One region of the Candidatus Merdisoma sp. JLR.KK006 genome, then DNA from elsewhere that is predicted to be linked to it. Evidence: riboswitches for the same ligand, from Rfam matches in the RefSeq annotation. Region 1 holds a riboswitch; the other holds the start of a gene.
What was found. A riboswitch is a leader RNA that binds a small molecule or an ion and turns the genes downstream of it on or off. The one in region 1 is predicted to bind cobalamin.
Positions count from the first base shown of each region.

Region 1 (16,121 bases):
CAGTAATGTCACTCACAGTGCACAAATCAATTTACAGACATATGTACTTGTGGCTGGAAATTGATTTAGGCAAAGGTGTACTGTGAGTGATATTACGGAACTATAAATAGGAGGCAGAGTTTATGAGCGAATTGGAAAAGGAAGTATTGGAAGAGCAGGAAGAAAGCGAACTGGTTCCCGTAGCCATGCAGATTATTATGCATGCCGGAGATGCAAGAATTAAGATAACAGAGGCTCTAAAGACAGCCAAAAAGTTTGATTTTGAAAAAGCAGCAACAGAAATGAGAGAAGCAAAGAGGGAGATCACCCTGGCCCACAACTGTCAGACGGAAATTATCCAAAACGAAGCAAGCGGTATCAGCTACGGTTTCTCCCTGCTGTTTGCCCATGCCCAGGATACCCTGATGACGATTAATTCCGAAGTAAGAATGGCGGAAGAAATGATCGATATTCTGAGACTGCTTCACGAAAAATGCAGATAGGAGGGAATCAGAATGAAGAAAGAATTTCCCAAGGGGTTTCTGTGGGGGGCATCCACCAGTGCTTACCAGGTGGAGGGTGCTGCCTATGAGGATGGCAAAAAGGCCTCCCAGCAGGATGTGATCAATCATGAAAATTATGAAAAACACGGCTTTGCCAATGCGGATATTGCCAGTGACCACTACCATCATTTTAAAGAGGATGTTGCTCTGATGAAAGAAATGGGATTTTCAGCCTATCGCTTTTCCATTGCCTGGTCAAGAGTGTTTCCCGATGGTGTGGGCGATGTCAATGAAAAGGGGATCCAATTCTATCGGGATCTGATTGATGAACTGATCCGAAATGATATTGAGCCCATTGTAACTTTGTATCACTATGATCTTCCCTGGACTCTGGTAGAAAAATATGACGGCTGGATTGACCGGCAGGTGGTGGCTGATTTTGAATATTATGCCCGGTACGTGATCAACGAATTCAAGGACAAGGTTAAATACTGGACCACCATCAATGAGCAGAGCATTATTGTCCAGTATATTGAGCAAAAGTGTTTTATTCCGGAAAAATACCGTGGAAATAACCAGATACGGTATCAGATCAATCATCATATGAATCTGGCACATGCCATTGCCTGTAAGCTGGTCCACGAACTGGTGCCCGGCGGAATGGTGGGGGCTGCTCTCGGCTACGCACCCGTCTATCCTCTTTCTTCCTCTCCGCAGGATATGATGGCCGCACAGAATGCCCATGATCTGCGTAATGCATTTTATCTGGATATTTATTTCAAAGGATTTTATACGAAATCCGCTATGATTTATCTGGAGGAACACGGGCTTGCACCGGTGATTGAACCCGGAGACATGGAGCTTATTGAAGAGGGCGAATCCGATTTCCTTGCTCTGAACTATTATTACAGTGATTGTGCCAAGGCGTGCCCCTTAGACGCAGGAAAAGAAATCAGCTATGGCGGCGTGAATCTGTCCGGAAAGAAAGGGGAAATGTCTGGCTTTGAGACACATCCGGGATTTTACGAGATGTGCAAGAATCCGAATCTTGACACCACGGACTGGGATTGGTCCATTGATCCTACAGGTCTGGAATATCTGTTCCGTGATATCTATATGCGTTACAATAAACCTCTGATGATAACGGAAAATGGTATGGGTGCCTTTGATACCTTAACGGAGGATGGAAAGATTCATGATGACTATCGGATACAGTACTTAAGAGAACATATTAAGGCCATGAAAAGAGCTATGGACTATGGTGTAGAAATACTGGCTTACTGCCCCTGGTCAGCACTGGATTTGATTTCCACCAGCAATGGGGTGAAAAAACGCTACGGCTTCATCTATGTAGATCGGACGGATGATGATCCCAAAGAGTGTAAGCGTTTGAAAAAGGATTCCTTTTATTGGTATCAGAAAGTTCTGAAATCAAATGGGGACGAGCTGGATTAAAGCATCAAAAGCAGGAAGCTCATAAAAGTTCGGAAGCGGCCACGGCAATTAATTGACTTGCCGCAGCCGCTATTTCTACCAAGTTTTTCTAATGGTGCCCTCCATATCCTCTTCCGGATCAATGGCCTATTGTCCGGCCGAATTTCAGGCGGCCCATAACTTGAAACATCTTCTTCATGTCTACGGGTTTCGCCAGATGCTCATTCATTCCGGCATCCTTCGCCAGTGCAATATCTTCTTCAAATGCGTTCGCCGACAGTGCAATGATAGGCACAAGCTTCGCATCCGCCCGATCCAGACCTCGAATCACACGGGTTGCCTCATATCCGCTCATAACCGGCATCATCAAATCCATAAGCACACAGTCAAAGGTTCCCGGAGCAGATGCCGCAAATGCATCCACCGCCGCTTTTCCGTCATTTGCCGTCACAACCTCTGCCCCTGCCTCTTTCAGCATAAACTCCACAATTTCACAGTTGATCTCATTATCCTCTACCAGAAGCACACGCATCCCAGCAACATTCCCTGCATCATTCCCGGACGGTTCTCTCCATGCCTCGTCAATCTGAATGGGCAGCATAATCCGGAACTCGCTTCCCTCGCCGACCCGGCTATCTACCTCAATGCTCCCTTCCATCTGGTCTACGATCTTTTTCACGGTGGACATGCCAAGCCCAATACCGTTATAGTTGGTTCTTGCACCCTGATCCTCCTGAGTAAAGGGCTCAAAAATATGCTTTTTAAAGTCCTCGCCAATGCCGATTCCGGTATCTTTTATCACAAAGAGGAAGCTTGCCCTCCCGTTTTGGTGTGCATTCTCCCTTATCCGGACAGACACGGAGCCATGAGACCGATTGTATTTGATGGCATTGTCAATCGTATTAAGAAGAATCTGCTTTACATGCAGCGGATTCCCAATCAGTCTCCCATGCTGCAACTCAACATCCAGCGTCAGCCGGATTCCCCTTTCCTCCGCCTGCGGAGACAGGATTGTGACGCTGTTTTCCACCAGTTCCCAAAGATCAAAAGGCTCCTCTGCCTCCGTCCGGCTTCCGCTTTCCAACTTGCTGATCTGAAGAACGTCATTTACCAGGGACAGAAGATGTTCTGTTGATACACGGATTTTCTTCCTGCAGTCTCTCTGCATCTCCGGATCCTGCTGTCTTTTCTCCATGATAGACAGCATTCCCAGAATCCCATTGATAGGCGTGCGGAGATCGTGGGACATATGGGAAAGAAATTCGCTCTTTGCGGAATTTGCCCGCCGGACCTTCTCAAGCAGCTCCATAATGGCCTGTTCCTGCTTCTTCCTTGTCACCATAATCTCCGTGATATCCTGATGATAGCCATTCAGACTGCTGCCCGGTTTTTTAAATGTTTTGTCGGGCACGCCGCCGCAGCGGACATAAATTTTCCCAAGCTCGGGATGGTTCCAGGGGTAAATCACTTCGGAACGGCCGGTTTCCAATATTTCCCGCACCGACTCCTGTACCATGACCACATAATCCGGTTCAATATGTTCAAACCAGTGCCGATAGCAATCCTCTGGCCCGATCTCATCCGAAACGCCCAAAAGACTACGCATGGTCCGGTCCGTATACATTCTTGGCTGACAGCCCTCCTCCAGTTCAATCGTCCAGATACCGGTTCTGGCTCCCTCCAGAATGTCCTCCAGACTCTGCCTCGCCTCCAGTTTGTCTTTCTCTTCCTGTTCCACTACGGCGTTAATGTCCCGCTGAGCAAATATGGCACAGTTTTCTTCCTCCGTCTTTTCCGTGGCGGAAAAATGAATCTCCAGGTATTTCAGTCCGCAGGTGCTGTCTTTCTCCTGATACCGGATGGAAAATTTCTTCTTTTCCTTAAGCTTCGCCAGTACATAGTCTTTTTTTGTCATGGCCCGAAAGCGTTCCTGATCCCGGGGGATCACATACTGAGATATGTACTGCTCCATAGCTGTCTGATAACCGCCCTCAAAACAAGCAGCCCAATCCATGCTCAACCGTTCACTGTTCCGATAGGTCTCACATTCGCCCGTATCAAAGTTTACCTGATAGATGCCCAGGTAATCCACACTCAGGGCATGGAGAACCTTATAGCTCCTCTTTTGAAGCTCACGGACCAAATCACGCCGCTTCAGAGAGGATACAATAAAATATGCCGCAGTCTGAAGCATATTGGATGCATATTCCAACGATTTTACGGGCGGGTTGTCCACGCCGTAAAAGCCGATAACCTTTTCTCCGTTATAAAGCGGAACCACCACAAGGGAATGAATGTGCTGACGCTTCAGATTTTCATACTGAAGAGGCTCCGTCTTCCGAATATCCTCTATACTCTTGATAACGATATGCCTGCCGATGCTAAAGTTCCGATACCAGCTTGCACATACCTCCGGGGGAACATTTTGAAGATTATCCTTTTCCGGCTCCACTCCTTCGGCCGCCCACTCATAAGTATTGTCATCTCCGCCGGACTCGTTCTGCTCAAAAATATAGGTACGCTCCCCGTTCAACGCTTTTCCCAGGTACCCTAACAGCACTTCAAGGGACTGGTCCGGCGTTCCCTCCAGCAACGCAACACGAAGGCCCTCATTGATTACAGCCTCCAGATTCTGAACGCTTTGCATACCGCTGTGCTGCTCACGGTCCCCGACACCCGGCATACCTTCACCCGCCGTCCCCAAAAGCTCCCTTACATTATCCATATACCCGCCCTCCACATAGACCGTCAGCCACCCTTACTGCATCCGCAAATTCAAGTGCAAAGAAGCTTTTCCCGCTTCGTCACAAACGACCACAGGTCTTGTGTCATCATACCATATGACCCCGGGCACGTCAATATAGAGCATAATCCGCAAATCGCCTAATCATACTGTCTTTCAAGTTTCCCATTCTTCCCGGCATATCCGGCAATCTCCCGCAGCTCCTCTTTCCATTCCCCCGTCTCCTCCAAATCCAGCGTACAAATCACCCTTTTACAGCCGTCAATCAACGCTTTCGCCCTCTCCACTTTCTCCGGCCCAATCCTGCAAAAAGCTCTCTCAAGCACCACCTCCGAAGCAAGGGCCTTTGCCGGGGGACAATCCAAATCATTCTCCCACAAAATCCCCGCCGCAAAAGGCGTTCCCTCCCTCTGCAGTCTTCGAAAAACCGATGCCCCGGTTCCATTTCCGGCAATGACAAAAACCTCCGGCTCCTTTTTTACAGGTTCAAGTTCCAGATTCCCTGTCTTCTCATCATAGCTTCCGGCTGTCATCTCATACAGCCCGGCAATATATCCCGGCGTAAACACCTCCCCCGGTGTCCCGAACCGATCCACCTTATCCCCTTTCACGCACACGACCTTATCAGAGATACGTTCCGCCAGTTCAAGCTCGTGAAGAGACATAATTACCGACAGATGCCGGCTCCTTGACATTCCCTGAAGAATGGAGAGAAACTCCAGCTTATAACGAATATCAAGAAAGGAAGTAGGTTCATCCAGCACAATGAGATCCGGTTCCTGGCAGATGGCCCGGGCCAGCATCACACGCTGCTTCTGTCCGTCACTGGTTCTGGCAAAATCCCGGTCCACAAGCTCCTCAATATGAACCAGCTCCATGGATTCCCGCACAATCCGCCTGTCCTCCTCCGAGAGAACCCCAAACTTTCCGGTATAGGGATAGCGGCCCGTAGCCACCACATCCTCACAGGTCATCAGTTCCGGACGCACTCGTTCCGTGAGAACCACCGAAAGCTTTTTCGAAAGCTCTTTCCCTGAAAGTCCCTGGATCTCCTTTCCGTCCAGATGCACCATTCCCCCCAGGGGGGCAAGTTGTCGGATAATACTCTTTAATATAGTAGTTTTTCCTGCACCGTTCGGCCCAATCAGGGTAAGGATTTCCCCCTTTTTCAACCGAATCTCAATATTTTTAATAAGCGGAACACCCTGATAGCCTACGGTCAGGCCCTCCGTATAAAAATAGAATTCTTCCATATGCCTTACTCCGCTTTCTCTTTCTTTCGATGAACCATAACAAAGATTACAATCGGTGCTCCAAAAACCGCCGTTACCGTACTGATACTAAGCTCCGTGGGGACAAATAAGGTTCGGGCCAAAAGGTCACACAGCAGGCAGAACACCGCACCTCCCAGAAAGCAGCCCGGAATCATCAAAATAGGCTTTGCAGTACGAAACAGGCTTTTTACCAAATGGGGAACCGCAATTCCCACAAAGGAAACCGGCCCGGCAAATGCGGTCACACAGGCCGAAAGCACACTGGACAAAATCACCAGCAGGGAGCGAAACACCTGAATATTCACCCCCATATTTTTTGCGTAGGATTCCCCCATCTGATAAGCACTGATGGGCTTAGACATAAAAAACACCAGGACGGAAGCCAGAAAGGTCACCACAGACATAAGGGCAACATTTTCCCAGCTGATTCCGGAAAAGCTTCCTTTCGACCAGTTATGCAGGTTCACAATATTGGAATCATCCGCAAAGGTCACAATAAAGTCCGTCACCGCCGAGCAGATATATCCAATCATAACTCCACTCACAATCAGCATGGACATCCGATCCATCATGCGTGACATGAGAAGAACAAAGCCCATGGAGATCATCGCTCCCACAAATGCGGCAGCAATCATCACCATGGAGCTGATATGAATGGCCCGTCCCAGAGCAAATACCATCACCAGGGCAACAACAAGCTTTGCTCCGGAGGAGATGCCAAGGATAAAAGGACCCGCTATGGGATTATGGAAAAAGGTCTGCAAAAGATAGCCGGACAGGGCAAGCCCTCCCCCCAGAACAGCCGCAGCCAAAGCCCGTGGAAAGCGTATCTCCATAATAATATCCGTAAATGTCCCGTCCGCTTCTCCTCCCAAAAGGATGTGCAGAACCTCTTTTAGGGGCACTGATACACTTCCCGCACACAAATTCAGTGCCAGAAAGAAAAGCAACAAAATTCCTAATATAAAAAATGACAACACATATCGTCTCTTCTTCATCACTTACTCCAACCGATACAGATAAGTCATATCATCCTCACCCGTAAGCATTTTGTGCATATCGGAAATAATGGTTCCAAGCTCCATAGAGGACTGATAGAGATTTTTTGTAGTACAGTAGACATTTCCCTGCTGCACTGCCTGAAATCGCTCCAACAAATTGCTTTTTTCCAGCAAATCTTCTATGGAGGATAACTCCTCTGTGGTGGTACTGTTATAAATAATATAATCCGCATCCTGGGCCGCCGCATAGAATTCCTCCATCTGCATCGTCACATTGGAGGAAGCCGTATCCTCTTCCTCTCCCAGATGTTCAAACACATAGCTGCCCCCGGCCATCTCAATCATTTTTGGCAGATAATCCGAAGAGCGACGCACATTGACCTCCCCATTGGCAGTAATATAGAAGAAAGCCACCCTGCTTCCTGTCTTTTCTCCCTGATCCACAGTCTCAAACGCCTTTACTTCCTCCTCAAAAGCAGCTTCAGCTTCTTCCTCTTTCTCTGTCAGTACTCCGTACAGCCTGACCCACTCCGTTCTTCCAAGAGGATTACTCTCATAGCTGGAATAGTCCACCAGCACAGGGACTTTCAGCTTCTCCAACTGCTCCTTGACCTCCGGCGTATGATAAATCATGGTATTTTCTACTGCAAGTCCGCAGCCCTTTGACACGATCTGCTCATAATCGGGGGCCGCATAACTGCCCGCATGGAGAATATCTCCTCGCTCCATAGCGGCTCTCGCTTCCTCAATATACCAGGAATCCGCCTTTAAGCCGGAAAATCCAACCCTGTCAAGAGCATCCAGGGACACGAACATATCCATAACCGCAGAAGCCACCAGATAGATATTTTCAACAGGCTGCTGCAGCACAATAATATCTCCGCTTAAGTCCGACGGCACTTTCATTTCCTCCGGAACCACCAGATAACGTGCATCCTCGGCAATGGTCAACAGCTTATAGCCGCCTTCATAATAATCCACTCCAAATTCACTGGCATAGCGAAGCTCCATACTGCTCTCCCAGGTAAGCTCCCGGCTGATATCCTTGTTATTTTTTGTGCTTTCTTCCTTTTGCCCGTTCTTGCAGGAGGTCAGGGAAAGTAACAGCACGCCGACAAGACCAATTGCAGTCAGCTTTTTTATCATCTGCACATACACCCTTTCAGCTTCTAAGCATTCTTCTTCTCTTACTGATAAAGGAAACAACGACGCATATAAAAATAATAAATATCACCATATAGACGACTCTCTGGGCTGCCGCCTGGGGTGTCTGTTGTTTTGACATAACGCCCTCCAGGTCAAAGGTCAGCTGATATGTAATCTCATGGGGCGTGCTCATGGCTGTAGTATCTGCAATTACCTCCACTGGTTCATTGAAAACTGTAATGGGAATCTCAAAGGTGGAATAGCCCTCCTCATAAAGGGGAAAATACTTTTTTCCCTCCACAAGCATGTAATCGTAGTGGGTACTGCTCCACTCAATCCGGGCATAAGCATGTCCGTCCAAAACCGTCAGACCTGCCGGGGAGGACACCGTAGTTCTTCCCGTTCCGCCTGTCAGCTCCACTTCTATGGCATATTCTCCATCCTCCATGTCAATAAGTGCCGCCTCCGGCTCTCCTGCTTCTGCACCGTAAGCCGCCAATCCAGGAAAAGCAAGACATCCTCCCAGGAGAATTGTAAAAACTGATACTTTAAGCATCCGAAACAGTTTTCCTTTTTTCATAATGATTTCTCCAATCATACATATAAATCTAAGGCTGCCGCAAGAAAAAGCTCTTGGCCTTTGCGGCAGCCCCCGAATGTTTATCATCCAAAGTCAGATATGCAGCCCCTATTCCATTCTTTGGGGATTCGAGACACTGACCTTATGATCGTACCAGGTTCCCTTTGTTCCAATCAGTGCCAGATCAAATTCTACATCTATCCCGGGAACCGGAATATCGAATCCATAGACCTCTTCTGTTATGCCGTCACTGTAGGTAACGGAATCTGTCGTCGGCTCAAGAACCCTGGCCCCCTCCTTACCGGCATCTTCCGCCACACCGGGAAAAAGATTCACAATATTTTTAGAAGCCAGGGATACATGTATCACCATCTCCCCATTCTCTACGGTAAGAGTTCCCTTTCCGTCGTGGGCCTCGCATACATGAAACATGCTGCTGTCCGTATCAAATTCCGCCGTATAAGTACCATCTTTCAAAACGACTGCAGGTGCAGCCTTTTCTTCCTCTTCTTTCTGGTCCTCTGAATCTTGTTCATTCCCAAGGTCCGCCTCCGGCTCGGATGCTTCCATCGTCTCCTGTTCCTGATCTTCCTCTGCATTTTTCAAAGAGGTGCAGCCCGTTAAAAGTGTCCCTATCACAAGGGCCGTGCTCACTAACATGATGATTTTTCTTTTCATTTTCTTTTTCCTTACTTTCACTGTTCAATGAATGCAAATACTGGCTGAACAGATAATTTACTTCATAGCTGCTGCGGTATGTGCAATATACAGATCCTGAATCGCCGGAATCTGGCCAAGTCCTGCAATCTGTGTATCTACACTGTCAAACTTACCGGATGCCGTAAACATGCTCTTCCAGGAATCATCATCGTCTCCGGCCATATCATTGTTGGCATGATCACCCGCCACTACCATCAGGGGACGGAGAATCACTTTCTTGTAGCCGGCCTCTGCCACTGCCTCAATCACGGCTTCGCAGGCCGTTTCCTCCGGCTCTCCCTCAACAGTTCCGATAAATACATTCTCATAGCCAAGCTCTTTCATCTGTGTCTGCATCTGGCTGTAGGAAACCTTAGCCGTGTGGGAGGTTCCGTGTCCCAGGAATACAAATGCCGCACCGTCCTCCTTTGCCCCATCCAGGCTGTCATAACCAGCCGTCTTCACGGCTTCTTCCGTAACTGCTTCTGCTACGGCTTTCTTGTCTGCATTGATAACTGTTGCGTCCGATCCAACGTCTCCCAGCAGGGGGTCCGCAATCTTTACGGATTCAAACTTGTCCTCATAGGCCCCAACGGACTCCATCAGCTCGTCATACTCCGCACCACGCATCAGGTGCGTGGGCTGAATCACAAGATTCTTTACCCCATTTGCCACCGCACGCTCCAGAGCCTGATCCATATTGTCAATAAACTCATTATCCCTTGCCTGCACATGATTGATAATAATCTGAGCCGTAAATGCTCTCCTTACGGACCAGTCAGGATTTGCCGCAGCCAGGGCATCCTCAATCCCCTTAATGTCCGCCACACGGCTGTCATTAAAGGATGTACCGAAGCTGACTACCAAAAGCTCGTTCTCGCCAATCTCATCCTGGTTAAGTGGATCGTCCTTGGAAGCATCTCCCGTGTCTCTTCCAAAGTAATCCGGATCCGCTTCTTTACCCTCCACTAACTCTTTCTGAGCATCCGTCAATGCATCCCAGGCAGCCTTTGCCGCTGCACACTGTGCATCCGTCTCGTCCGTTCTCTTCTGAACATAGATTGCATCAATCAAACCTGCAACTTCATCTGCTTTTTCCTGATCGGAAGCTTCCTCTCCCGGTGCTTCCGTCTCCTCAGGTGTCTCCTCCGGCGTTTCTGCTTCCTCTGCCGGTGCAGGTGCTGCCGGCTCCGCTTCCTTGCCGCATCCGCTTAAGCAAAAAACAAGCACCATAAGTGCTGCCAGCAAAAGTGACATGTTTCTTCTCATATTGTTCCTCCTTCTTTGGAACGTCGCAGGCCGTTCTGGTTAAATGTAAAAATGCCCTCCTTGTTCGGGAAAGGCATCGGTAAGAGGACGCAATGATGTTGTATGTTTTTCTGACATCTGCGACCAGTTACTCGTGGCCTCGGGGCCGGTGTATCCATTCATCTAACTATATGGTTCACCGAGATTTCTCCCGAATTTTCCGCAGGCAGGTCTCCTGACTTGTAGATCCTCACAACAATGCCGCCTTCCCAATCTCTCAGTGGCTTATATGGCATCCCACTCCCTACTTACAGTGACGAGTTCGCACAGGACTTTCACCTGTTTCCCTTTTCACCACGCCGCATCCGGACGGCGTGACACCTGCAGCCCGCTTCCTGCGAAGCTACGAACGTAATATAGCACATTCCCTGACAAAAAGCAATATGCATTGTGCGTAATAACAAAAATCTAGTTGAAAAAAATTTCTATCCCCCGTATAATAAATCTCATGCATTTACAAAAGAACTGAAATAAGATTAGGAGAACGCTTATGACTGGAATCTTATATGGTGCGGGCGTTGGCCCTGGTGATCCGGAGCTTATGACTCTAAAGGCCGTACGTCTCATCCGTGAAAATGAAGTGATCGCTCTTCCGGGACCTGATGCCAGAGAAACGGTAGCCTACCAGATTGCCGTTCAGGCCCTACCGGAATTGGCGGAAAAAAACCTCCTTTCCGTGGACATGCCCATGACCCACGACAAGGAGGAGATGAACCGAAATCACCAAAAGGCGGCCGATATCATTGAAGCTTATCTGAAAGAGGGAAAAAATGTGGTTTTCCTTACATTGGGAGATCCCACCATTTACTCTACTTACCTCTATGTGCAGAAGCATATTCTAAATCGGGGCTATCATACAGAGCTGGTCAGCGGAATTACTTCTTTCTGTGCTGCCGCAGCACGGACAGGTACGTCTCTGGTTGAGTGGGATGAGCAGCTGCATATCCTGCCCGCCGTTCACAAGCTGAACAGCGACCTATCCCTCCCCGGCAACTATGTTTTGATGAAATCCGGGCGGAAGATGCAGCAGGTCAAGGAGATTCTAAAGTCCAGCGGCCGGGATGTGGTTATGGTGGAAAACTGCGGCATGGCAAATGAACATATCTACCGCAGCACAGATGAGATCCCCGATGATGCCGGATACTATTCTCTCATCATTGCAAAGGAGCTAAAAGGCAGGCATGATTGAGCTTCAAAATCTCACAAAAAAATTTGAGCATTTTACTGCTGTGGATTCCATCAATCTTCGAATTGAGACAGGTGAATTTTTTGGTCTGTTGGGACCCAACGGTGCCGGAAAGACAACTACGATCGGTATGTTGTCCACGTTACTGCTTCCCACTTCTGGTGAGATTCGAATTGACGGCGAGCTCTTAACCAGAAAGCGGCAGGATCTCAAGAAAAAGGTCAGTGTCATCACCCAAGAGTATTCCATGCGGCAGGATATGGATATGGAGGAAATCATGGAGTACCAGGGGCGGCTTTACTTTATGCCTGTGAAGCAGATAAGAGCACGTACAAAGGAGCTTTTTGCCTTTGCAGGTCTTACGGAGCACCGCAGGAAAACCATCCGCAAGCTATCCGGCGGCATGAAACGTAAGCTGATGGTCTGCCGGGCTCTCCTTACGGAGCCGGAGATTCTTCTTTTAGACGAGCCTACCGCCGGTATGGATGCCATCTCCCGGCGGCAGATGTGGGGGCTGCTGCGGCAGTTAAATGAGCAGGGATTAACTATCCTTTTGACCACCCACTACATCGAGGAAGCTCAGTCTCTCTGTAGCCGTGTAGCCCTGATGAACGGCGGAAAGCTGAATGAGATTGACACACCGGCCCATTTGATTGAAAATCTGGGGGCTTATGCCATTGACGAGACACTGCCGGAGGGATTGCACAGCCGTTACTTTCATGAGCGTTCCGAAGCCATCGCCTGTTTAAGCAGCCTTACCAGTCAATGCACGCTTCGGGATACTACGCTGGAGGATGTATTTGTGGAGCAGGTTGGAAAACGTCTGTCATAAAAATCTGTTAGATGGAGTATCTTATGGGAATTATCACGATTTTATGGGAAAAATGGAGGGAATTTCTGCGGGACTTTTCCCGCATCACCTTGGCGGCTCTGGTCGCCCCATTGATGTATCTGATTGTATTTGGCTGGGGAATCCGGACTACCATGAACGGAATGCCCTATCTCAATTTTTTGATACCCGGCGTGGTATCTTTAACCACTATGAACGGCAGCTTCAATGCCATCGCTCAAAATCTGAATGTGCAGCGGCTCTATGAAAAAGCCTTTGATCAGGTAATTATCTCCCCCACCCCTCTGTGGCAGTTTATCGCCGGACAGATTCTGGCCGGGGCTCTTCGAGGACTTTATGCGGGAGGTATTATCCTTTTTCTTGTATGGCCTATCGAAACCGGACTTGTATTTAACGGAATCTCCATTTTGATTCTCTTTTTAAACGGTGCAGTCTTTTCCGCCCTTGGCATTGTAGTCTCTTTCCTGGCCCGCAGCCATGCGGATGTACCCCGGTTTTCCAATTACTTTATTATGCCTATGGCTTACCTGTGCAACACCTTTTTTTCCACGGATCGCATTCCTCACGGAGCCCGGGAAATGATTGCTGCCCTGCCCCTTTCCCAGACCAGCCGCATGGTCCGGGGCATTGCCACAAAAGAGCCTGTAAACCTACTGGGCATTCTGATTCTGCTTGCTTATCTTGTTGTACTTACGGGAATTGGACTTTCCTTTGTGTATAAGAAAAAGAATCTGTAGAAGTCTGAGCAGTGCAAAAATAAAAGATGACAAAGTTGTCAGACTACATTTTTATAGGGTGAAGCCCGACTTTCGGAAAATCGGCGGTTTTCCGAATGGCACTCACTGCCAAAATTATAAAACGCAGCAACCGTTCCTTACAGGAACCATTACTGCGTTTTATTTAACCATTGATCATGAATGAAACTAATTTGTCGATATCTTCCTTCTCGTATGCGATAATCTCAAGCTCCGGAATCTCACCGTTGGAAAAGATGTTCGCCATAGATACATACTGAGAAAGTTTGGACTTCAGGTTCAGTCTGTCGCCTTCGCCTGTTACCAGCTCTACCTTACCCTGGCAGCTGTCTACTACTTCGAAGAACTTATCGATGTTTGAAATGTTTTGAACTTTCATCTTTTTTCACTCCTTTCTTCTTCATCATTATAACTGCTCAAAGGCAGTTTGGAAAGCATTTTTTTCCTTTTTTTATAAATTTGTTAAATTTCCATCATTTTCGCAGGATGCGTTTCTCGGTTATCTCTATTTTGCCATCTTTTAGGAGCCGTCCCACTGCTCTTTTAAATGCATTTTTACTAAGGTGCAATTCACGCTCTATGATTTCCGGCGAAACCTTGTCATTAAAAGGGAGGACTCCGTCATACTCGTCCAATACCTGGAGAACATATTCCGCATCCCGATCCATCTGCAGGTAAGCTTTTTCCTGTATGCTCAGGTTCAGCTTTCCGTCTTCCTTTACGGCCGTTACACGAGCCTCTATCTTGTCCCCAATGGCCGCATTTCCATGAAACTCTTTTCTTGGAATCAGACCGGAGTAACGATTGTCTACAGCTACAAAAGCGCCAAATTCCCGGCTTATCTCATAAATGGTTCCGGTTACCCGATCCTCTGCCTCATAGGGAGAATCGGTCTTTAAATATTTGTATACATTCATGGTGGCACAGAGACGACTGCTCTTGTCCTCATACAGGGCAATCAGCACTTCCTCTCCTGCCTTTACTCTTCTGGTCTGTTCTCTGAAAGGAAGCAATAGCTCCTTTTCCAATCCCCAATCCAGAAAAGCTCCGATTTTTGTAACCTCCGTTACCTTAAGTACCGCAATTCCTCCAAGCTGTACCTTGGGCTCATGTGTGGTGGAAATCAGGCGGTCCCTGGAATCCCTGTAGACAAATACTTCCAGCCGCTCTCCCGGCTTTGCCTGTTCAGGCACTTGCTTTTTCGGAAGCAGAACCCGTTCCTCCACACCCTCTTTTTCAGCCAGATACACGCCGAATTCAACTTTTTTTACAATGATCAGCTCCTGCTTTTTTCCCAATAAAATCATGTGCCTTTGTCCTCCAATTTTATCGCCATAAATCAAACAGCTATACCCGTATCCGGTCTCACAGGTTCTTTCCAGTATATCTGTTCCCAAACCATTTTCAACCTTTTCAATTACGAAAGCTCTACCACAGCGTACGGTCGCCCCAGTTCATCGCAGAGAGCCGTCATATAGCGGTTGTCTTCCTTTTGCACTACCGGATAAATCATGTCACCCAGAACGGCCGACTTCTTGTACTCTGCACGCATCTGCCGAATGGGGAAGTCCTCCGGAATATATTCCCGAGCCATCTGGATATACTGGCCGTTATTGACGTGATGGTTGGTATCCAGGTGGTGCTTCTGTACGGCGAAAGGCTCCTTCCTCTCCCCATCCTTTGGCATGGGCACCTTTCTGGAAGCATAGTTCATGTCCAGCTTTTCCTCCAGCACGTATACCTTCTCGATATTCTCCGGCACCCGTATCGGACGGCCTGTATCCGTATCCAGGAAACTCCAGAGGGTATTGGCATAGGCCAGCATCTTCCCTTTCTGATCTTTCATTACAAAATTCCGGCAGCCGCAGAAGCCCTGGAAATGGTAGGGCCAGGTAGCGATTGTGATCTCCTCGCATAGTTCCGGATAGCGCTCCACCACGATCTGCCATGAGGAAAGCACCCAGACACGATGCAGCTTTTCCAGTACCCCCACTCCCACCTTTAGTTCCTCGGACTGGAAGGTGCTGCAGTCTTGAAAATAATTGATAATTCCGTTTAAAGAAAGCTTTTTGTCTTCGCCCACCTCACTGTAACGGACTTTGCTGTTGAATGAATACATCTTATTTCTCACCTCTGAGTGGTATTGTAGCATAATTTTTGATAATTATCCAGTCAAACGGGCATCGGCATGTCCGTTCCTCCAATCAGAACCTATTTCCCACAAAAATCAAAGCTGTATTTCCGAATCTTCTTCTCCGGAATTCCTTTGGACATGAGCATGGTTTCGTACTTTTTCTCCTCTATCTGCCTTAATGCCGCCTTCACGGTATCCGTAAGCCCTTCACCATAGTACGGAACATCCGGTTCACCTCACGGTTTGTCAGGCACAGCTCATAGTTCGGAATATCTTTATCCTCAGCCTCCCAAAAATCCTCATGCCGGATCACTCTCAGATATCCGCCGGCCAGCAGCAGGCTCCAGATCCCATCCTCGTTTTCATTCAATTTCCCGTACACAATCTGCTCATCTATCGGCGTTACAATGGACTTTCCGGAAATCAGTTCTTCAAATTCTTTCTTAATATCCGCACTCCCCTCCCGGACGAGCTTTCCCACCAGGCTGTTAGAACTTGAATTTGTCCAGTAAGCTCCTGCTTTTTTCGT
Region 1 is NZ_JAYMNS010000036.1:15,859-31,979, forward strand. It holds gene VSQ61_RS19780 (PTS sugar transporter subunit IIA) at 123-482, shown strand; gene VSQ61_RS19785 (glycoside hydrolase family 1 protein) at 495-1,937, shown strand; gene VSQ61_RS19790 (hybrid sensor histidine kinase/response regulator) at 2,056-4,641, opposite strand; gene VSQ61_RS19795 (ABC transporter ATP-binding protein) at 4,800-5,912, opposite strand; gene VSQ61_RS19800 (FecCD family ABC transporter permease) at 5,918-6,931, opposite strand; gene VSQ61_RS19805 (ABC transporter substrate-binding protein) at 6,935-8,080, opposite strand; gene VSQ61_RS19810 (hypothetical protein) at 8,097-8,660, opposite strand; gene VSQ61_RS19815 (hypothetical protein) at 8,769-9,338, opposite strand; gene VSQ61_RS19820 (sirohydrochlorin cobaltochelatase) at 9,396-10,628, opposite strand; cobalamin riboswitch at 10,816-11,007, opposite strand; gene cobI (precorrin-2 C(20)-methyltransferase) at 11,158-11,856, shown strand; gene VSQ61_RS19830 (ABC transporter ATP-binding protein) at 11,849-12,685, shown strand; gene VSQ61_RS19835 (ABC transporter permease) at 12,709-13,440, shown strand; gene VSQ61_RS19840 (polya polymerase) at 13,604-13,837, opposite strand; gene VSQ61_RS19845 (CvfB family protein) at 13,932-14,765, opposite strand; gene VSQ61_RS19850 (acyl-[acyl-carrier-protein] thioesterase) at 14,876-15,577, opposite strand; gene VSQ61_RS19855 (P-loop NTPase family protein) at 15,780-16,121, opposite strand, start outside.

Region 2 (16,121 bases), on a different contig from region 1:
CCCAATAATCAGCACTGCCCGTATCTCCCCTGCCTGAATCAATTCATACAGCCGAATCAAAGCCGTAGGCGCATTCCCCACAGCAATGATCAGATTTTCATGGAGAGCCGCCGCCCGTTCCATACATACCGCCGCCCGTGTACAGCCACGCTTCTTTGCTTCCTCCGCCACATCCGGTGCATCCATAAAGCAGTGAACCTCTCCCCCATACTCCCCAAGACGTTTCTTATTAATCCCGGAAGCCGCCATCCTGGTATCGGTCACTATGGAAACGCCATCCTTCAGTGCCTTAACTCCCAAAGCCGCCGCCCCCTGGGAAAAGCAGAGATTATCCCCATAATCAAAATCCGCCGAGGTATGAATACAGCGCTTCACTATGGAAAATTCCGGCTCCGGCCAGGTTCTTCCATTCAGCTCCTTTGTAATAATCTCCATACTCCGGGCCTCAATTTCCTCAGGCTTTACAATCTCTATTTTATCTAGCATGTAATTCCCTCCTCCAAAATCTCATAGATTTTATCCATATCAAGAGAGCTGCGGACCAAATCCGCCAGCTTATCATATTCCTGCTGCTTATGTACCTCCGGATCAAAATGCCAGTTTCCTGGGTCCATTCCTTTTTTCCGCATAAGCCGCCCCACTAAAAGAGCCGCCAAATCACCGAAATCGAAAATTCCATGAAGATAGGTGCCAAATACGGTTCCCGCTTCGTTGCAAAGTCCGTCAAGGCGCCCGTCCTCCAGACGAATGGTTTCCTGACAGCGCCCCAGATTGCTGGTCCTTCCCATATGGATCTCATAGCCCCGTACATCCTTCCCTGTGGTGCTTCCCTGCACATCCTCCTCACGAATGACACAGCCATTTATCTGTGTCCTGGTTTTTACCGGCTCAAAGACAGTTATGGCATTTAAAAGCCCCATTCCACGCATGGCACCGCCCTGTTCCACATCTTCCGGGTCCTCCAGCCGTTCTCCCAGCATTTGATATCCGCCGCAGATTCCTACAACCGGTGTGCGCATCTCTGCCTGACGCACTACTGCCGTTTCCAGACCGCATTCCCGCATCCACCGCAGATCTACCATGGTATTTTTCGTACCTGGAAGGAAGATCAAATCCGGCTTTCCCAGCTCTTTTACATGCCTTACATACCGCAGAGAAACGCCTTCCATCCGTTCAAATACATTGAAATCCGTAAAATTGGAAATATGGGGCAGGCGGATGACCGCTATATCAATCATGCCCTGCGCATCCTTGTGGGACAGCCGCTCGGAAAGGCTGTCCTCGTCATCCAGATCTAAGGGTGTCATCGGAATTACGCCGACTACCGGGATTCCGGTTTTTTCTTCAATCATCTTAAGCCCTGGGCGGAGGATTTCTACATCTCCCCGGAACTTATTGATGAGGAAGCCTTTGATTCGCTGCTGTTCTTCTTCCTCTAAAAGCTTAACGGTTCCATAGAGGGAGGCAAATACCCCGCCCCGGTCTATGTCGCCGGCCAGAAGTACCGGAGCCTTTGCGATTTTGGCCATTCCCATATTTACGATGTCGCAGCCTTTCAGATTGATTTCTGCGGGGCTTCCTGCTCCTTCAATGACTATGATGTCAAAATCCTCAGACAGCTTCCGAAATGCCTGTTCTACCTGAGGAATGAGCTGCTTTTTGTAGGCGAAGTAATCTCTTGCACTCATGTTGCCTAAGACTTCGCCGTTTACGATCACCTGGCTGCCTACTTGACTGGTGGGCTTTAGGAGGATGGGGTTCATCTCTACTCTTGGATCGATTCCTGCTGCTTCGGCCTGCATAACCTGGGCCCTGCCCATTTCCAGGCCGTCCTTTGTAATGTAGGAGTTCAGGGCCATGTTTTGGGATTTGAAAGGGGCGGTCCGGTAGCCGTCTTGCTTGAAGATGCGGCACAGACCTGCGGTTAGGAAGCTTTTGCCTGCGTTGGAGGCGGTTCCTTGTATCATGATTGCTTTTGCGTTGTGGGTCATTGGTGGTGGTGCTCCTTGAAGTTTTTTCTCTTTAAAAGGGACGCCGTCAGGGAGGAAGCATGCTACCTTCCCTGCTCCGCCCATTCGGGCTAACACGCCTGGAAGGTAGCATGCTTCCTCCCTGGCGGCTGGCTTTGTGGACGTATAATGTTTCAGTCTCTTTGTCAATTGACCTTTTAGGGGTATGTTTTCTGCTGTTTGGCTGTCCTGATTTTCTGGAGATATGTATTTTAATGCTTATTTTGTTTGTACCATTTTTGAAGAAAACTTTCTATGCTGATTTGGCAAGAACCTCTTTTATGGCTTGCAGCAGGCGTTCGTTTTCTTCGTGGGTTCGCACGGCAACTCGATAATCCTCTTCTGTGAGATTGTGATAATTTTCGCAGCGGCGGATTAGGATTCCGTGATTCAGCAGTTTTTCATAAAGCTGTGATTCTCCTGTTCTTCGGAAGCATAGATAGTTGGCTTTTCCGGGCCATACTTTACATCCGAGCTTTGTAAGGCCGGTCATTAGGAATTGTCGTTCTTTCTCTACAAGGGTTATGGTCTGCTCTCGATAGCCGGTTTCTTTTAGTGCTGCCATTCCGGCCTGCATGGCTGGTTCCGATACGGACCACGGCTGGCCGGCCTGCCGCATTTTTTCAAGCAGTTCCTGACTTTTGGATAGAACGCAGCCAAGACGAAGGCCCGGCATGGCGTAGAGCTTCGTAAAGGATTTGAGTATTACTAAATGAGGATAATCCGAAAGAAAGCCTGTTAAGGTATAGGCTTCTTTATCTCTTACAAAGTCCAGGAAGCACTCGTCAATGCAGACCCAGATGTTAAAATTCTCCGCCTTTTCTAAAAGCTTTAGCAAAAGGTCCCTCTTTGCCAAAAGTCCGGTGGGGTTGTTGGGATTGCATATAAATATCAGATCCAGGTCTTCTGTAACGGATTCTAAGAGAGCTTCTCCCAGCTCCATAGATTCCGGCAGGTTATGATGAAGAACCTCTGCTCCCACCTGCCCCAGGGCTTCTTCATATTCCGCAAAGGCAGGGGCTGTTACCAATGCCTGTTTTGGCCTTAGGGCATACACCAGGCGGTAGATGAGATCTGCGCCTCCGTTTCCGCAGAGGATCTCTTGGGGAGCTGCTCCTTCATTTTCTGCGATTGCGGATCTTAACTGGCGGCAGAAGGGATCGGGATAGTGCAAGGATGCGGACAGGCTGTTCAGCACGGCCTTCCCGACGCTCCCTGGCATCCCAAGGGGATTGATATTTGCGGAAAAATCCAACAGCTCCTCCTGGGTATAGGCGCTGTGTAATGCCGCTCCATATCGGTCTCCTCCGTGTATTGTCCGTTGTATCTGTAAATCCTGCACTGCTTCCATCTCTCCACATTTTATCGATGTTCCTTTAAAAGAACATCCCGAATCCCTTCCGCCGTATAAGTAACGGCGCTTTGATGTACCCTAAGGCCCGCCTCTGCTGCCGCTCGTTCTGTCACCGGGCCAATGCAGATGACTTTTGCCGTCAGCTGCTCCAAATCCCCCGCCATACCCACGAAGGCTTTTACTGCGGATGCGCTGGCAAAGGTGATATAATCCACCTTGGAAAGCATCCGCTTTAATTCCTCTTCTTTTCGTCTGTCTGCTTCCGTGGTGTAGAGCGGTATGGCTTCATAGGTGATTCCTTCCGTCTCCAAAGCTTTCGTAAGCTCTGCGGATGCCTCATCTGCTCTTAATAAAAGTATGCGATCACTGGAGGCAAGCCCGGGAATCCATTCTGCTGCCAGGTCCCTGCTGGAATATCTGGTTGGTACAAAATCCGCATAGATTCCCTTTGCCTCTAATGCGTCCTTTGTACCGCTTCCAATGACAGCAAAGCGAATATTGGACAGGCTGCGTATATCTTTATGATTTTCTTTTAGTTCATCAAAAAACAGTTCTACGCCATTGCTGCTGGTGAATACCAGCCAAGTATAAGAAGAAATCTTCTCTATTGCCTGACTAAGCTTCTCAGAGCGAAGCCTTTTTGTTCGGATCAAGCTAAAGGAAATGGCTTCCGCCCCTTCCTCCCTTAATATCTCCTGCTGCTTTCTGCACATGGCTTCCGTACCGGTGAGCAATACCCGGACACCAAAAAGAGGCCCTCTTCCAAACCAGCATAGTTTCTCCTGAAGGGATACGACTTCTCCCACCAAGATCACGGCAGGTGTCACAATCCCTGCCTCTTTTACCTTTTCTTCGATTGTCTTCAGGGTTCCTTTTGCTATTATCTGCCGGGCTGTAGTTCCCTCCTGGATGACGGCCGCAGGGGTATCCGGATCTTTTCCTTTGGCGATCAGTTCCTTTGTAATATGGGGCAGGTTGTTAAGGCCCATCAGAAAGACTAAGGTTCCCTCTTCCCTGGCCAGAAGCTCATAATTCAGGACCAGTCCCTCCTTGGTATTGCTCTCATGTCCCGTTATTACATGAAAGGAGGAAGCAAAATCCCGATGGGTCACCGGAATGCCGGCATAGGCTGCGGCCGCATAGGAGGACGAGATACCTGGCACAATCTCAAATTCGATTCCGGCCTTTTGAAGCTCCTCCGCCTCCTCACCGCCCCGGCCAAAGATAAAGGGATCGCCGCCCTTTAACCTGGCTGCGTTCTTTCCCTCCAATGCCTTTTTTACAAGCAGTTCATTGGTCTCATCCTGCTTTAAATGATGATTGGACGCACGTTTTCCCGCATAGATAAGCTCCGCATCCTCTTTGGCTTCATTTAAAAGGGAACCGGATACCAGACTGTCATAGACGATTACATCTGCTGTCCGAAGGCACTCAAGGCATCTTTGGGTTAGCAGTCCCATATCTCCCGGTCCTGCTCCGAGAAGATAGACCTTTCCTCTCGTTATCCGGCGGGCCATCTGCTCTCCGAAGCTTCTCATTTCCTCCAAGGCAGGAAGCTTTGAATGCTCTTTATTGAAAGGCTTCTGACAGGAGACGTATTTGGGATGCTTCCCGTCTTTGGCATACATTACCTGCATCTGCATCCCTCCTGCTTCCAATCGGCACAGACTGGCTGCGGGAGCATTGCAGCTTCCTCCGATCCGTGTCAAAAAGCTGCGCTCCGCTTCCAGAACAAGGGCAGCCTCCTCACAGTGAATCGCTGCCAAGACTTCTGACATATGCCCCTTCTTTGCCTCTACCGCCAAAATTCCCTGTCCGGCCGCAGGCAGAAAATCCTCAGGCTCCAGATATTCCAAATACACGCCGTCTTCCTTTAGAAGCTTAAGACGCTCCAATCCTGCCGCTGCCAGCAAAATTCCATCATACTGCCCGTCTTTTAGCTTCTGCAGCCGAGTTTGCACATTTCCCCGAAGGAGCTTTATGCCCACAAGCGGATTGATGGTTTTGAACTGTAACTCACGGCGCAGGGAGCTGGTGCCTACCACGCTGCCTGCCGGCAGCTCTGCCGCCTTCACTCCTGTTGTGGTTACAAATACATCTCTTGGATCGCCCCGCTCCAGCACAGCGCCGATTCCAAGCCCCTCCGGGAATTCCATGGGCATGTCCTTGGCGCTGTGAACCGCCAGATCGATTTCTTCGGAAAGCAACGCTTCCTCCAGTTCTTTGGTAAAGACACCTTTCCCTCCAAAAGATGTCAAAGAGCGATCTAAAAGCTCATCTCCCTTGGTAGACAGCTTAACAATCTCCACCTCTGCCTCCGGAAACGCCGCCTCAATTTTCTCCTTTACCAACTCCGTCTGGACCAATGCCAGACGGCTTTTTCTTGTTCCTATGCGAATCTTCATACTTCGTACCCTCTCGGTGTAATCATGCGTCCTTTACTTACATAGGTTTGAGAGTTTCCAATAATCACTACACTGAACATATCAATCTCGGCATCTTTTAAATGCTCCAAATCGGTAATCTGGCTGCTCTCGTCTTTTCGCCCTGCATTGCGCACAATTCCCACCGGTGTCTGTGGATTGTGGTACTTCAACAGAAGCTCTGCCGCCTGCTCCACATAGGTGGTGCGCTTTTTACTCTTGGGGTTATAAAGGCATACAATCAAATCCCCCTGGCCTGCACAGTCTACACGTTTCCAGATGAGATCAATGGGGGTCATAAGATCACTTAAGCTGATAACCGCAAAGTCATGCATCAGGGGCGCTCCCAGCACGGAAGCTGCGGCGCTTGCCGCTGTCACCCCAGGCACCGTTTCAATCTCAATGTCCGCTCCCATTTCCTCCGCCACCTGATAAATAATGCCTGCCATTCCGTAGATTCCGCTGTCACCGGAGCTGACCATGGCTGCTACCTTGTTCTTCTGCGCTTCCTCCACCGCCATCCGGCAGCGCTTTACTTCCTGCATCATGGGCGTAGCCAGATACTGCTTATCCGGAAAATATTCCTTCAATATATTTACATAGGTGGTGTAGCCCGTCACCACATCCGCCTCTTCTATTACCTGAATGCATTTGGCCGTCATATGCTCATAGCCGCCTGGGCCAAAGCCTACTACATACAATTTTCCCATTGTTTTCTCCTATTTTAGTTCCGCAATACTCGTAAGATACACTTCTACATAGAAGTATTTCCGGCCACAAAATGACCGTGTCCGTAAATCCTTCTGTGCATCTTCCGATTATTGCTGTTTCCAGTTCCCCAATACTCTATTCCTATTTTACTCATCCGTAAGACAGCGGAAAATCGCTTCCAGCTCCTTTGGGGAAGCCTGCTCCCTAAGACGATAGAACAGCTTGTCCACCGCCTTTGCAAAGCCTTTTTTCTCCGCTTCCTCAAGCATCCATTCCTTTGTTCTCTCAATCTGAGGCATGGAAAACTGAAAGATCATCCAGCACATAAATTCTTCCTCGTACTCCTTTAAGATCTCTCCCGCTTCCTTTGCCGCCTGCTTTTTGGCCTGATTGTTCGCTTTTGCCAGGGCTTCAAAGTCATCCATATTGTAAAGGAAGGTCCGTGGAATCTCCGTTACCGCTTCCTCAATGTCCACCGGCACGGCCAGATCCACAAATACCCTGGGCTTCTCCGTATGAATCTGCTCCCGCAGCTTGGAATAGGTCAGAGTATAGTGAGGACTTGAAGTTGCACTGATTACCACATCCATTTCATCAACATAGGAATACCGCTCCTTATAATCAATAATATGATTGCTCTCACTTTTCAGATGGGCATCATGGGTCAATGTTACATTTCTGATGGTGCTGTAAATATGCAGTCCTTTCATACTGTAGAGATTCTTAAGAACAATGCCGCCAATCTCCCCGGTTCCCCCAATGACCATTATCTTCTTTCCCTGAAGGCCTCCTAGCGCCTCCTCCGCAGCCTTGACTGCAAGGGTCGCTGTGGAAACGGCAGTTTTGGACAGCTCCGTATCCGTCTTAATACGCTTGGCGCAGGTTACTGCATAACGGAACAGGGTATTCAGATATTTGCCTGTAGTACCTGCCGCTCTTGCCTGCTCATGTGCCTTCTTCACCTGGCCCAGAATCTGATCCTCACCAACCACCATGGAATCCAGCCCGGCAGCTACCAGGAACAGATGGCGGACTGCTTTTTCTCCCTGATAAAACCGCAGATAATCCGTAATGTGCTCTACCTGTAACGCCCCAGCCTTCTTTAGAACCACTTTCTGCAACCGGGCAAATAGCTTCTGCTGCTGTTCCTCTTTTGGATAGAAGGCATAGATCTCCGTCCGGTTGCAGGTTGAGATCACCAGGCTTTCTGCCGCACCCGCATCCGAGCACAGGGCTCTAAGAAGCTCTGTCTGCTGCTCCGAAGTAAAGGCAAATAACTCACGTATGGCAAGGGGAGCCGTCTTATGGCTGATGCTTAATAGCCAAATCCCCATCTATGACTCCACTCCTTTTCTAAATTCATGTGTAAAAGTCTTATCATACAGCTTGGAAAGCTCATAATCATCCCCCAGAAAATCGCCCACAACCGTCAGGGCGGTCTTACGGATACCTGCCTCCTCTACTTTTTTCGCAAGATTCGAAAGTGTCCCCCGCACAATCTTCTCATCCTCCCAGGTGGCCTTATATACGACTGCCGCCGGAGTATCCGGCCCATACGCCTGTCCCAGGGTGGCGCACAGTTCTTCCAGCATTCCCACACTTAAAAAGATAACCATGGTAGCCCTATGCTTTGCCAGATCAAGGAGCTTCTCTCCCTCAGGCATGGGTGTCCTTCCCTCCATCCGGGTGAGAATCACGGTCTGGCTGACCCCCGGAAGGGTATACTCCTTCTTCAAAGCGGCCGCAGCCGCAAGAAAAGAGCTGACACCCGGAATCACTTCGTAGGAAATACCCATTTTGTCAAGGGCATCCATCTGCTCCCTGTGGGCGCCGTAAATGGCCGGATCTCCCGTATGTACCCGTACCACCTTTTTTCCTGCTTCCTCCCCCTCCTTCATCACAGAGAGCACTTCCTCCAGGGTCATGCCTGCACTGTTGTAAATAAGGGCATCCTTCTTTGCATCGGCTAACACTTCAGGATTCACAAGTGAACCTGCATAAATAATAACATCCGCATTGTCTATCAGTCGTTTCCCTTTGATGGTCAAAAGCTCCGGATCGCCGGGGCCTGCACCTATGAATGATACCATCCTTTTATCTCTCCCTTTTCCTTCATATATTTTCCTTATCCGTTCATTGATAGCAGTCCTTTTCCCATACTTTACCGCACAAAGTTCGTCCTCCAAAGAAGAATATGCATTACAGGGTATCTACAGGATAAAAAAAGAGCCCATAGCATAAACGGGCCCTGTCTCTTCTCTTTCCTGGAACTGCTTTTACCGGAAGCCCGTCCAATCTTCGAAGTACCCTTGAAAAATCCGCTATAAACAGAATGCAGCAAACTCCAAAAGCACCCACCTACAGAAAGCAGGTTTCCTGACTTACAGTTCCTCGCTTTGGCCCTCCTTCTCACACACAAGTGCAATGGATCTTTAGAGCTGCACGCTCCCGGGCTTCACTCCCTGAATACAGTGACCGGATCGCTTGGGACTCTCACCCAATTCCCTTTTCTGCGTTTTATAAACGCACACTTTCTGTCGTATTTTATTTTCTTTGCCTTTTGCGGCAAAATCTATGGTATAGTTTAGCATATGACGTAAGGTTCGTCAAATAAGAAAGTTTTATAGGCTCAACCGGCTCCCCCGCCCGGCAGCCCCAAAACGGGCTTAAATCTTCACCCAATCAGAACTTTCTTCCCCTCAAAAGCAAACCCATACTTCCGAATCCGCTCCGGTGCTATTCCTCTCGCTGTCAGGGATACCGCATATCTCTTCTCTTCAATCTGCTGCAATGCGGCTTTCACCGTGTCCTCCAGGGACTTTTCTTCGTCCGGGTTGTGCACCTTAAACTCCAGTATCATGGCCGGCTCTTCCTTTCGGCAGGGCTCCAGCATTACATCATAACGGCCATATCCGCTTTCCCGGTTGGATGTCAAAATATAACGCCCGCAGAGTTCCACCAGAAGTCCAAGCACAAAGCCATGATAAAAACGCTCCGGCTCTGTACATTCAGACGGCTTTTTCCCCGTATCGAAAGAACTGAAGGTGGACAGTGCAACCTTATTCATGTATATATTCATCTCTTTCTTATCATCACGCAGCAATGCCTCTACAAATTCATTGTATCCTGAATCATCCCTGCCAAACCAATTCCGAATCATTCTCCGGAACATGATGCGTACTTCTTTATTCGTCAGCATCAAATCGTACTCATCACGCCCCCATTCCTCATCAAAGAAAAACCGTTCTACACGCAGATAACCGCTTGCAAGCAACAGACTCCAGATTGCACTTTCATTGTCAGTCAATTGATTGAATACGATCTGCTCATCTATCTCCGTATGAAAAGATTTTCCTTCCAAAAGATCCTCCATAATTATCTTGGTTCTTCTGTTCCCTTCCCGAATCAGTTTTCCCACTAAGCTATTGCTGCTGGTGTTGGCCCAATAAGCAGAAACCTTTCCTGTTTTCAGGTAATTCAAAATTGACCATGGATTGTAGATATCCCGCCTATTTCCGAAAGTAAAGCCGTCATACCAGCTTTTTACCTTCTCTTTTTCTTCAGAAAGGCCAAATTCCTTCAGTGCATCCCAAACTTCCTGCTCTGTAAATCCGAAGCAGTCCGCATAGGCTTCAGAAGTGGTTGTCACTACGGTCAGATTGTTCAGATCCGAAAAGATGGATTCCCGGCTGACTCTGGTGATTCCTGTCATAATGGCCCGTTCCAAATAAGGGTTCGTCTTAAAAGTAGAGTTAAACAGCCCCCGGGTGAATATAGTCATTTCCTTCCAAAAACCGCTTACATAAGCCTCCTGCATCGGTGTGTCATACTCATCCAAAAGAAAGAGTACTTTCCTTCCATAATAACGGGACAGATAATCGGAAAGGTATTTCAGGGAATCCGTCGCCAGGTAATCCTCCATCTCGGCAGAAACCATTCGATAAAGCTCCTTCTCTCCCTCCCGCAGGCAATTGCCCTCCAATAGAAAATCATATTTATCATAAAGGCGCCGGATGCTCTGGCAGATCTTTTTTCTTGCCTCCCCAAAAGAGTTCTCCTTGATATCTGCAAAGCTTAAGAATATTACCGGATAAGTTCCCTGAAGCTTCCGATACTTCTCATCCTCCCAGATGGCAAGTTTCTCAAATAGCTCACCTCTTTCTGCATATTCCACGGAAAAAAATCGCTCTACGGTATTCATCATCAAGGTCTTCCCAAAACGTCTGGGGCGGGTAATCAACGTCACCACGTCCTGATTTTCCCACCATTCCTTGATAAACATGGTTTTATCCACATAAAAATTATCATTAGTAATCAATTGTTCAAAATTCTGATGTCCGATTCCTACTGTTCTTGCCATATTCTACGTCACCCTTGATATAAAAATCGCTATTTCTTTCCCCTATTTGTTGCCTCTGCTATAACCTGAATTATACTTTAAAACAATATGCAAGACAAGGAAAAAGTATCGTATGAGAAAGAACCCTTGACATAGAATAAGTTTTATTTTTTCGAAATTTATTGGTCAAACAGTTTGACAATGGACAAACTGACCTGCAAAAGCTATAATAATTATCAGCACAAAAGAACTACTATTATCAATGAATAGGCTTGTATCAAATCATGGAATTTTAAACATATTGTTAAGTTATTACTGTCTGCCATAAAATCATTATTCACTGAGGAGGAGCATATAATGGGGAAAAAAAATTACGCTATCGCATATCTTTACGGATACGGAAAATACGCCTATAATTCTGGCGGTTATGGCAGTCCATATTATTCTTTTGATTGTAATTCCTCCATCTATTTCCACGATCTGAATTCTTATATACCAGTTGAGCCAGCATTTCAAAAGATACAAATTACCCAAAATAATTCCTCCGGATATTACTCGCACAAGGTTAACGTTCCTTTATATCTTGTAGAAGAGGATGGTATATGGCGGGAATACTTTACTGGAACCACAATAAAATTTTATGATTTTTCTTCGAAAGGAAATAATGGGATCATAAGAGAACTGGTTTTTGGTAATAGCAGCGGCGGTACTCTTACCTATACAGAGCCAAAAAACTTTGCAAACGAAATTTCAAAATATTCTAAAGAGCAGATTAGAGATATGGCTAATCAGTTCCTACGACTGTGCAATGATGCCGTTGCATGGAGCAGAAGTTATGATAGAGTGCCTGAAAAGCACAGACAGATGGAATTGAAAAAAGAGCAAGAAAACATATTAGCGTCTGAGGCCCTTGAACGTGGCATCGGCCAATATTCCAATTTCTCATTGGCCAACAAAAACTCTCAGGCAAAAACCGGTGGGTGTTTGACCCAAATACTTATGGTTCTGATGTTAATTCTTTCTATTTGGTGGATACTCCAATGATCCAAATAGAAGAAATCTGCTCTGAAAAACTGCATGAGATGGAAAAATATGAGTTGTTATCAAGGGAAGAAAATGCCTATACCTCATTATTTAAGACAACGCATGGCACGGTTATCAAGCTTTATCATGGCTGCCTTACGGATCACGAAGCAGTAGCCCGTGATCGGGAAACCTTATACAGCCTTGTCCAAAGCAACTGCCATTTTCCGAAACAGTTTATCATGCCAATGCGTATTTATACATTTGATAAAAAAATTGTTGGATACGAAATGCCCTTTTGTGAAGGTAAAGTACTGTCTGAAGCATTAAAATTTGCTGGTATTGCGGATGCAGTACGATGGTTTTCTCAAATATATGAAGATATCCTGTGGCTAAGCACTTTACACCCCTCCTTCTCCTTTGCTGATTTGCATGAGGAAAATATTTTTATAAACACAAAAGGAGAGCTTTTTCATTGTGATATTGATGGTTGGCGTTCTCAGTCCGGATGCGGGAAACGCTCTCGCTATCTAAGTATGTCACAAGACCTGTATGAAAATCACCCCCGAAAGTATAAACAGGAACAGAATAGAAACTATTTTCTCACAGATCGCAATTCTGACATCTATTGCCTAAACATTATGGTAATGAATTATTTGATGAAAAACGGACAGTGGTTTGTGAATTTGCAAAATAATGATGCTTTCTTGTATCTTGATTACCTGGAAACAGCAGGTCTGCCAAAGGGTATTGTGCAAATGATAAACACGCTCTTTGAACCCACGGATAATTTTTTTAGCACTCAGGCTATGAAAAACTTACCGAACGACATAACGTGTTTTTCCTATGAGAGCTATTTTTCTTCAACCGAGCGATTTTCCAGCAATGCTCAAGCTTTGGACTACTTGGATAAATTTGCATTCAAATGGAACAATCATGCCTATTCGTAATAGTTACACCCTTTTAGCCAGGCCGTGGTAATACCGCATGAACCGATTTCTTTTTCAGTCAATGCCTGGATAAAGTGTTTTTCACCAGCAAGATTAGAGCCACCCTCGCCACACATTGAAAAAACGCCCCGCACCAGATAGTGCGGAACGTTTTTGTTATCTTCCCTATTGCTTTTACTTACAGTTCAAGCTTGCCATTCACCTTGCCATTGATTACGTAATAAGCAGCCATATCCTCCGGCTTTACGTAAAGCTCCAGGCTCTTAATGGAAGATGCTCTGTGACCCTCGGCTGCCCAGGCAGCTTTTACCTGCTCTACCAGCTCCTCAGTCTTAACTTCCTTTCCTGCAAACTGAATATATACGTTCTGGCTTACTGCCTCTTTTGCTGTCTTCACTGTCTTAGTCGTCTTGGCGGTAGTCTTTGCGGCAGCTTTCTTAGGTGCTGCCTCCTTCTTTACAGGAGCCTTTTCTTCCTTAACTGCTTCCTTTGCCGGTGCTGCCTTTACTGCTTCATCTTTTACCGGAGCTGTAGCTGTCTCCTTGGAAGCTTCTGCTGCTTTTGCCGGCTCAGTTGTCTTTACAGTCTCTGCTTTCTTCACTGTATCTGTTACTTTCTTAGCACTCATGATAATCCTCCCTTATGCTAACCGGATATTAAATAAATTCCTAATTTCACCGGAATTTATTATAGCCTGTTTTCCCTTTAAATTCAACGAAAGACGTAAAATTCTCCGTTTTTATTAGTTTTCTCCTTACTGGATTCTGCTTTTTGGGTATAATTCTTGCAAATCCTGATTTATGCTTTTATGCGGTAGATATTATGCCTAAAATACAAGGATTTTCCCGGAAAAACTGGAGATTTCATGCACTGCGCACACACATATTTATTAAAAGGAAAGCTAAGAAAAACCGCCGTAACAGCACTATTTAACGCTTTTTTGTCCGAAAAAGTGTATCCTGCAGGCAGATTTCCTCCGTCAAGATAGAATATCTAATGCAGCCTCTCAGGAAAGCTTATGTAAAAACAATCCGCTCCGCAGCTTTGGCTCAAACCAGGTGGATTTCGGCGGCATCAAAAGACCCGCATCCGCCACGGCAAACAGCTCTCCAATGGAAGTAGGATACATGGCAAAGGCAGCCTCCATATCCGTATGCACCCGGCGCTCCAGCTCTTCAAGCCCCCGAATGCCGCCCACAAAATCAATGCGCTTATCTGTTCTGGGATCTCCCACTCCGAGGACAGGCTCCAACAGCTCCCGCTGAAGGATTGACACATCCAGACCCTCCACCGGATCCTCGTTTTCGTACTCCGGCCGCAGGGTCAGAAGATACCACTGTTCGGAAAGGAACATGGCTATCTCCCCCTTCTTTTGGGGATGAGCCGCCTCTTTCAATGGCTCTGCCGTAAAGATCTCTTCCGCCTTTTTTAAAAATTCTTCAGGGGAAAGTCCGTTCAAATCCCGAACCACCCGGTTATAATCCATAATCATCAATTCATCATCCGGAAACAGCACACAAAGGAAATAATTGAATTCCTCTTCCCCTGTATAATCCGGATGCTCATCCCGGCGCTTCAGGCCCACGCGGACAGCCGATGCCGCCCTGTGATGGCCGTCCGCTATATAGACGGATTCCATTTTCCCAAAGGCTTCCTGAATACGCCCAATGACAGCTTCTTCCCGAATCTGCCAGCCTCTATGCCCAATGCCGTCCTCTGACACAAAGGAAAACAAAGGCTCACCCTTCTTACTCTCCTTAGCCAGCGTCTTAAGCTCCGGTTCATTCCGATATGCCAGAAAAATGGGGCCTGTCTGAGTATCGCACACATCCACATGGCGAAATCTGTCCTCTTCCTTTTCCCGTCTGGTATTCTCATGCTTCTTAATGCAGCCTTCCAGATAATCGTCAATGGAAGCGCATGCCACAATTCCCGTCTGACTTCGGCCATTCATAGTCAGCTCATACAGATAAAAGGAGGGAACATCATCCTGAATAAAATCTCCTCGTTCCTGCATTTCCTCCAGCAGTTCCTTGGCTTTCTGATAAACCTTCGGATCACAAGTGTCCACATCATCTGCCATCTGAGTCTCGGCCCGGTCAATCCGAAGAAAGGACAAGGGCTTTCCTTCCACAGCCTTCTTCGCTTCCCTGCGGCTGTATACATCATAGGGAAGGGCCGCAACAAGAGACTCTTTTCCCTCTGCCGGCCTGATTCCCTGAAAAGGTCGTATCTTCGCCATCAGCAGATCACCCGCACTTTCAATACGCCGTCTATGGCCTCCAGCTTGCGGATAAGCTCCGGGCTTGCCTGGCTCTCCAGGTCAAACATAGAATAAGCGTAATCCCCGCGGCTCTTATTGGTCATGTTGGCAATGTTATGGTTTTCCTCGCCCATCAGGTTGGTAAACTGGCTCAGCATATGCTTGATATTCTTATGGCAGATAGCTACACGGGCCGGATAAGCAGGTACTCCCATATCACAGTTGGGGTAATTTACCGAATTGCTGATATTTCCATGCTCCAGATAGCAGCGCAGCTCTTTTACCGCCATGCGGGCGCAGTTTTCCTCTGCTTCCTCCGTAGACGCTCCCAGGTGGGGAATCACTATGGTTCCCTTGGCGCCTGCCGTATTGGTATTTGGGAAGTCTGTCACATAGCGTTTTACCTTGCCCTGCTTTAAGGCCAGCACCATGGCATCCTCGTCCACCAGCAAATCACGGGCAAAATTGAGAACTACTACCCCATCCTTCATTTTGTTTATGGCCCCTTCATTGATCATCTTCTTTGTGCTGTCCATAAGGGGCACATGGATGGTTATGTAATCACATTCCCGGTAAATATCATCTACATTGGTAATGTGACGGATATTTCTGGACAGATTCCATGCCGCCTCCACAGATATATAAGGATCATACCCCATTACCTCCATGCCAAGATGAATGGCAGCATTGGCCACCTGGACGCCGATAGCCCCAAGGCCAATGATTCCCAGCTTTTTCCCTAAAATCTCACGGCCTGCGAACTGCTTCTTCTGCTTCTCGGAAAGCTGGGCAATCTCCTCATTCTGGCGCTCCGACTGCACCCAGTTCACGCCTCCGATAATATCACGGGATGCCAGAAGAAGTCCGGCCAGCACCAGCTCCTTTACGCCATTGGCATTGGCTCCCGGCGTGTTAAATACCACAACTCCCTGCTCCGCATATTTTCCCAGGGGAATGTTGTTAACCCCTGCTCCCGCCCGGGCAACGGCACATATATTTTCCGGCAGCTCCATGTCATGCATGGCAGCGCTTCGAACCAGGATAGCGTC
Region 2 is NZ_JAYMNS010000001.1:164,912-181,032, forward strand. It holds gene VSQ61_RS00750 (precorrin-8X methylmutase) at 1-486, opposite strand, end outside; gene VSQ61_RS00755 (cobyric acid synthase) at 480-1,991, opposite strand; gene cobD (threonine-phosphate decarboxylase CobD) at 2,263-3,360, opposite strand; gene hemC (hydroxymethylbilane synthase) at 3,372-5,768, opposite strand; gene cobJ (precorrin-3B C(17)-methyltransferase) at 5,765-6,496, opposite strand; gene hemA (glutamyl-tRNA reductase) at 6,644-7,831, opposite strand; gene cobM (precorrin-4 C(11)-methyltransferase) at 7,832-8,587, opposite strand; cobalamin riboswitch at 8,847-9,047, opposite strand; gene VSQ61_RS00785 (AAA family ATPase) at 9,172-10,857, opposite strand; gene VSQ61_RS00790 (hypothetical protein) at 11,194-11,880, shown strand; gene VSQ61_RS00795 (hypothetical protein) at 11,877-12,809, shown strand; gene VSQ61_RS00800 (DUF6465 family protein) at 12,988-13,437, opposite strand; gene VSQ61_RS00805 (DUF1015 domain-containing protein) at 13,816-15,051, opposite strand; gene VSQ61_RS00810 (phosphoglycerate dehydrogenase) at 15,051-16,121, opposite strand, start outside.
Region 2: linked by a shared signal. The riboswitch ahead of cobM (precorrin-4 C(11)-methyltransferase) and the one ahead of VSQ61_RS19820 (sirohydrochlorin cobaltochelatase) in region 1 are both predicted to bind cobalamin.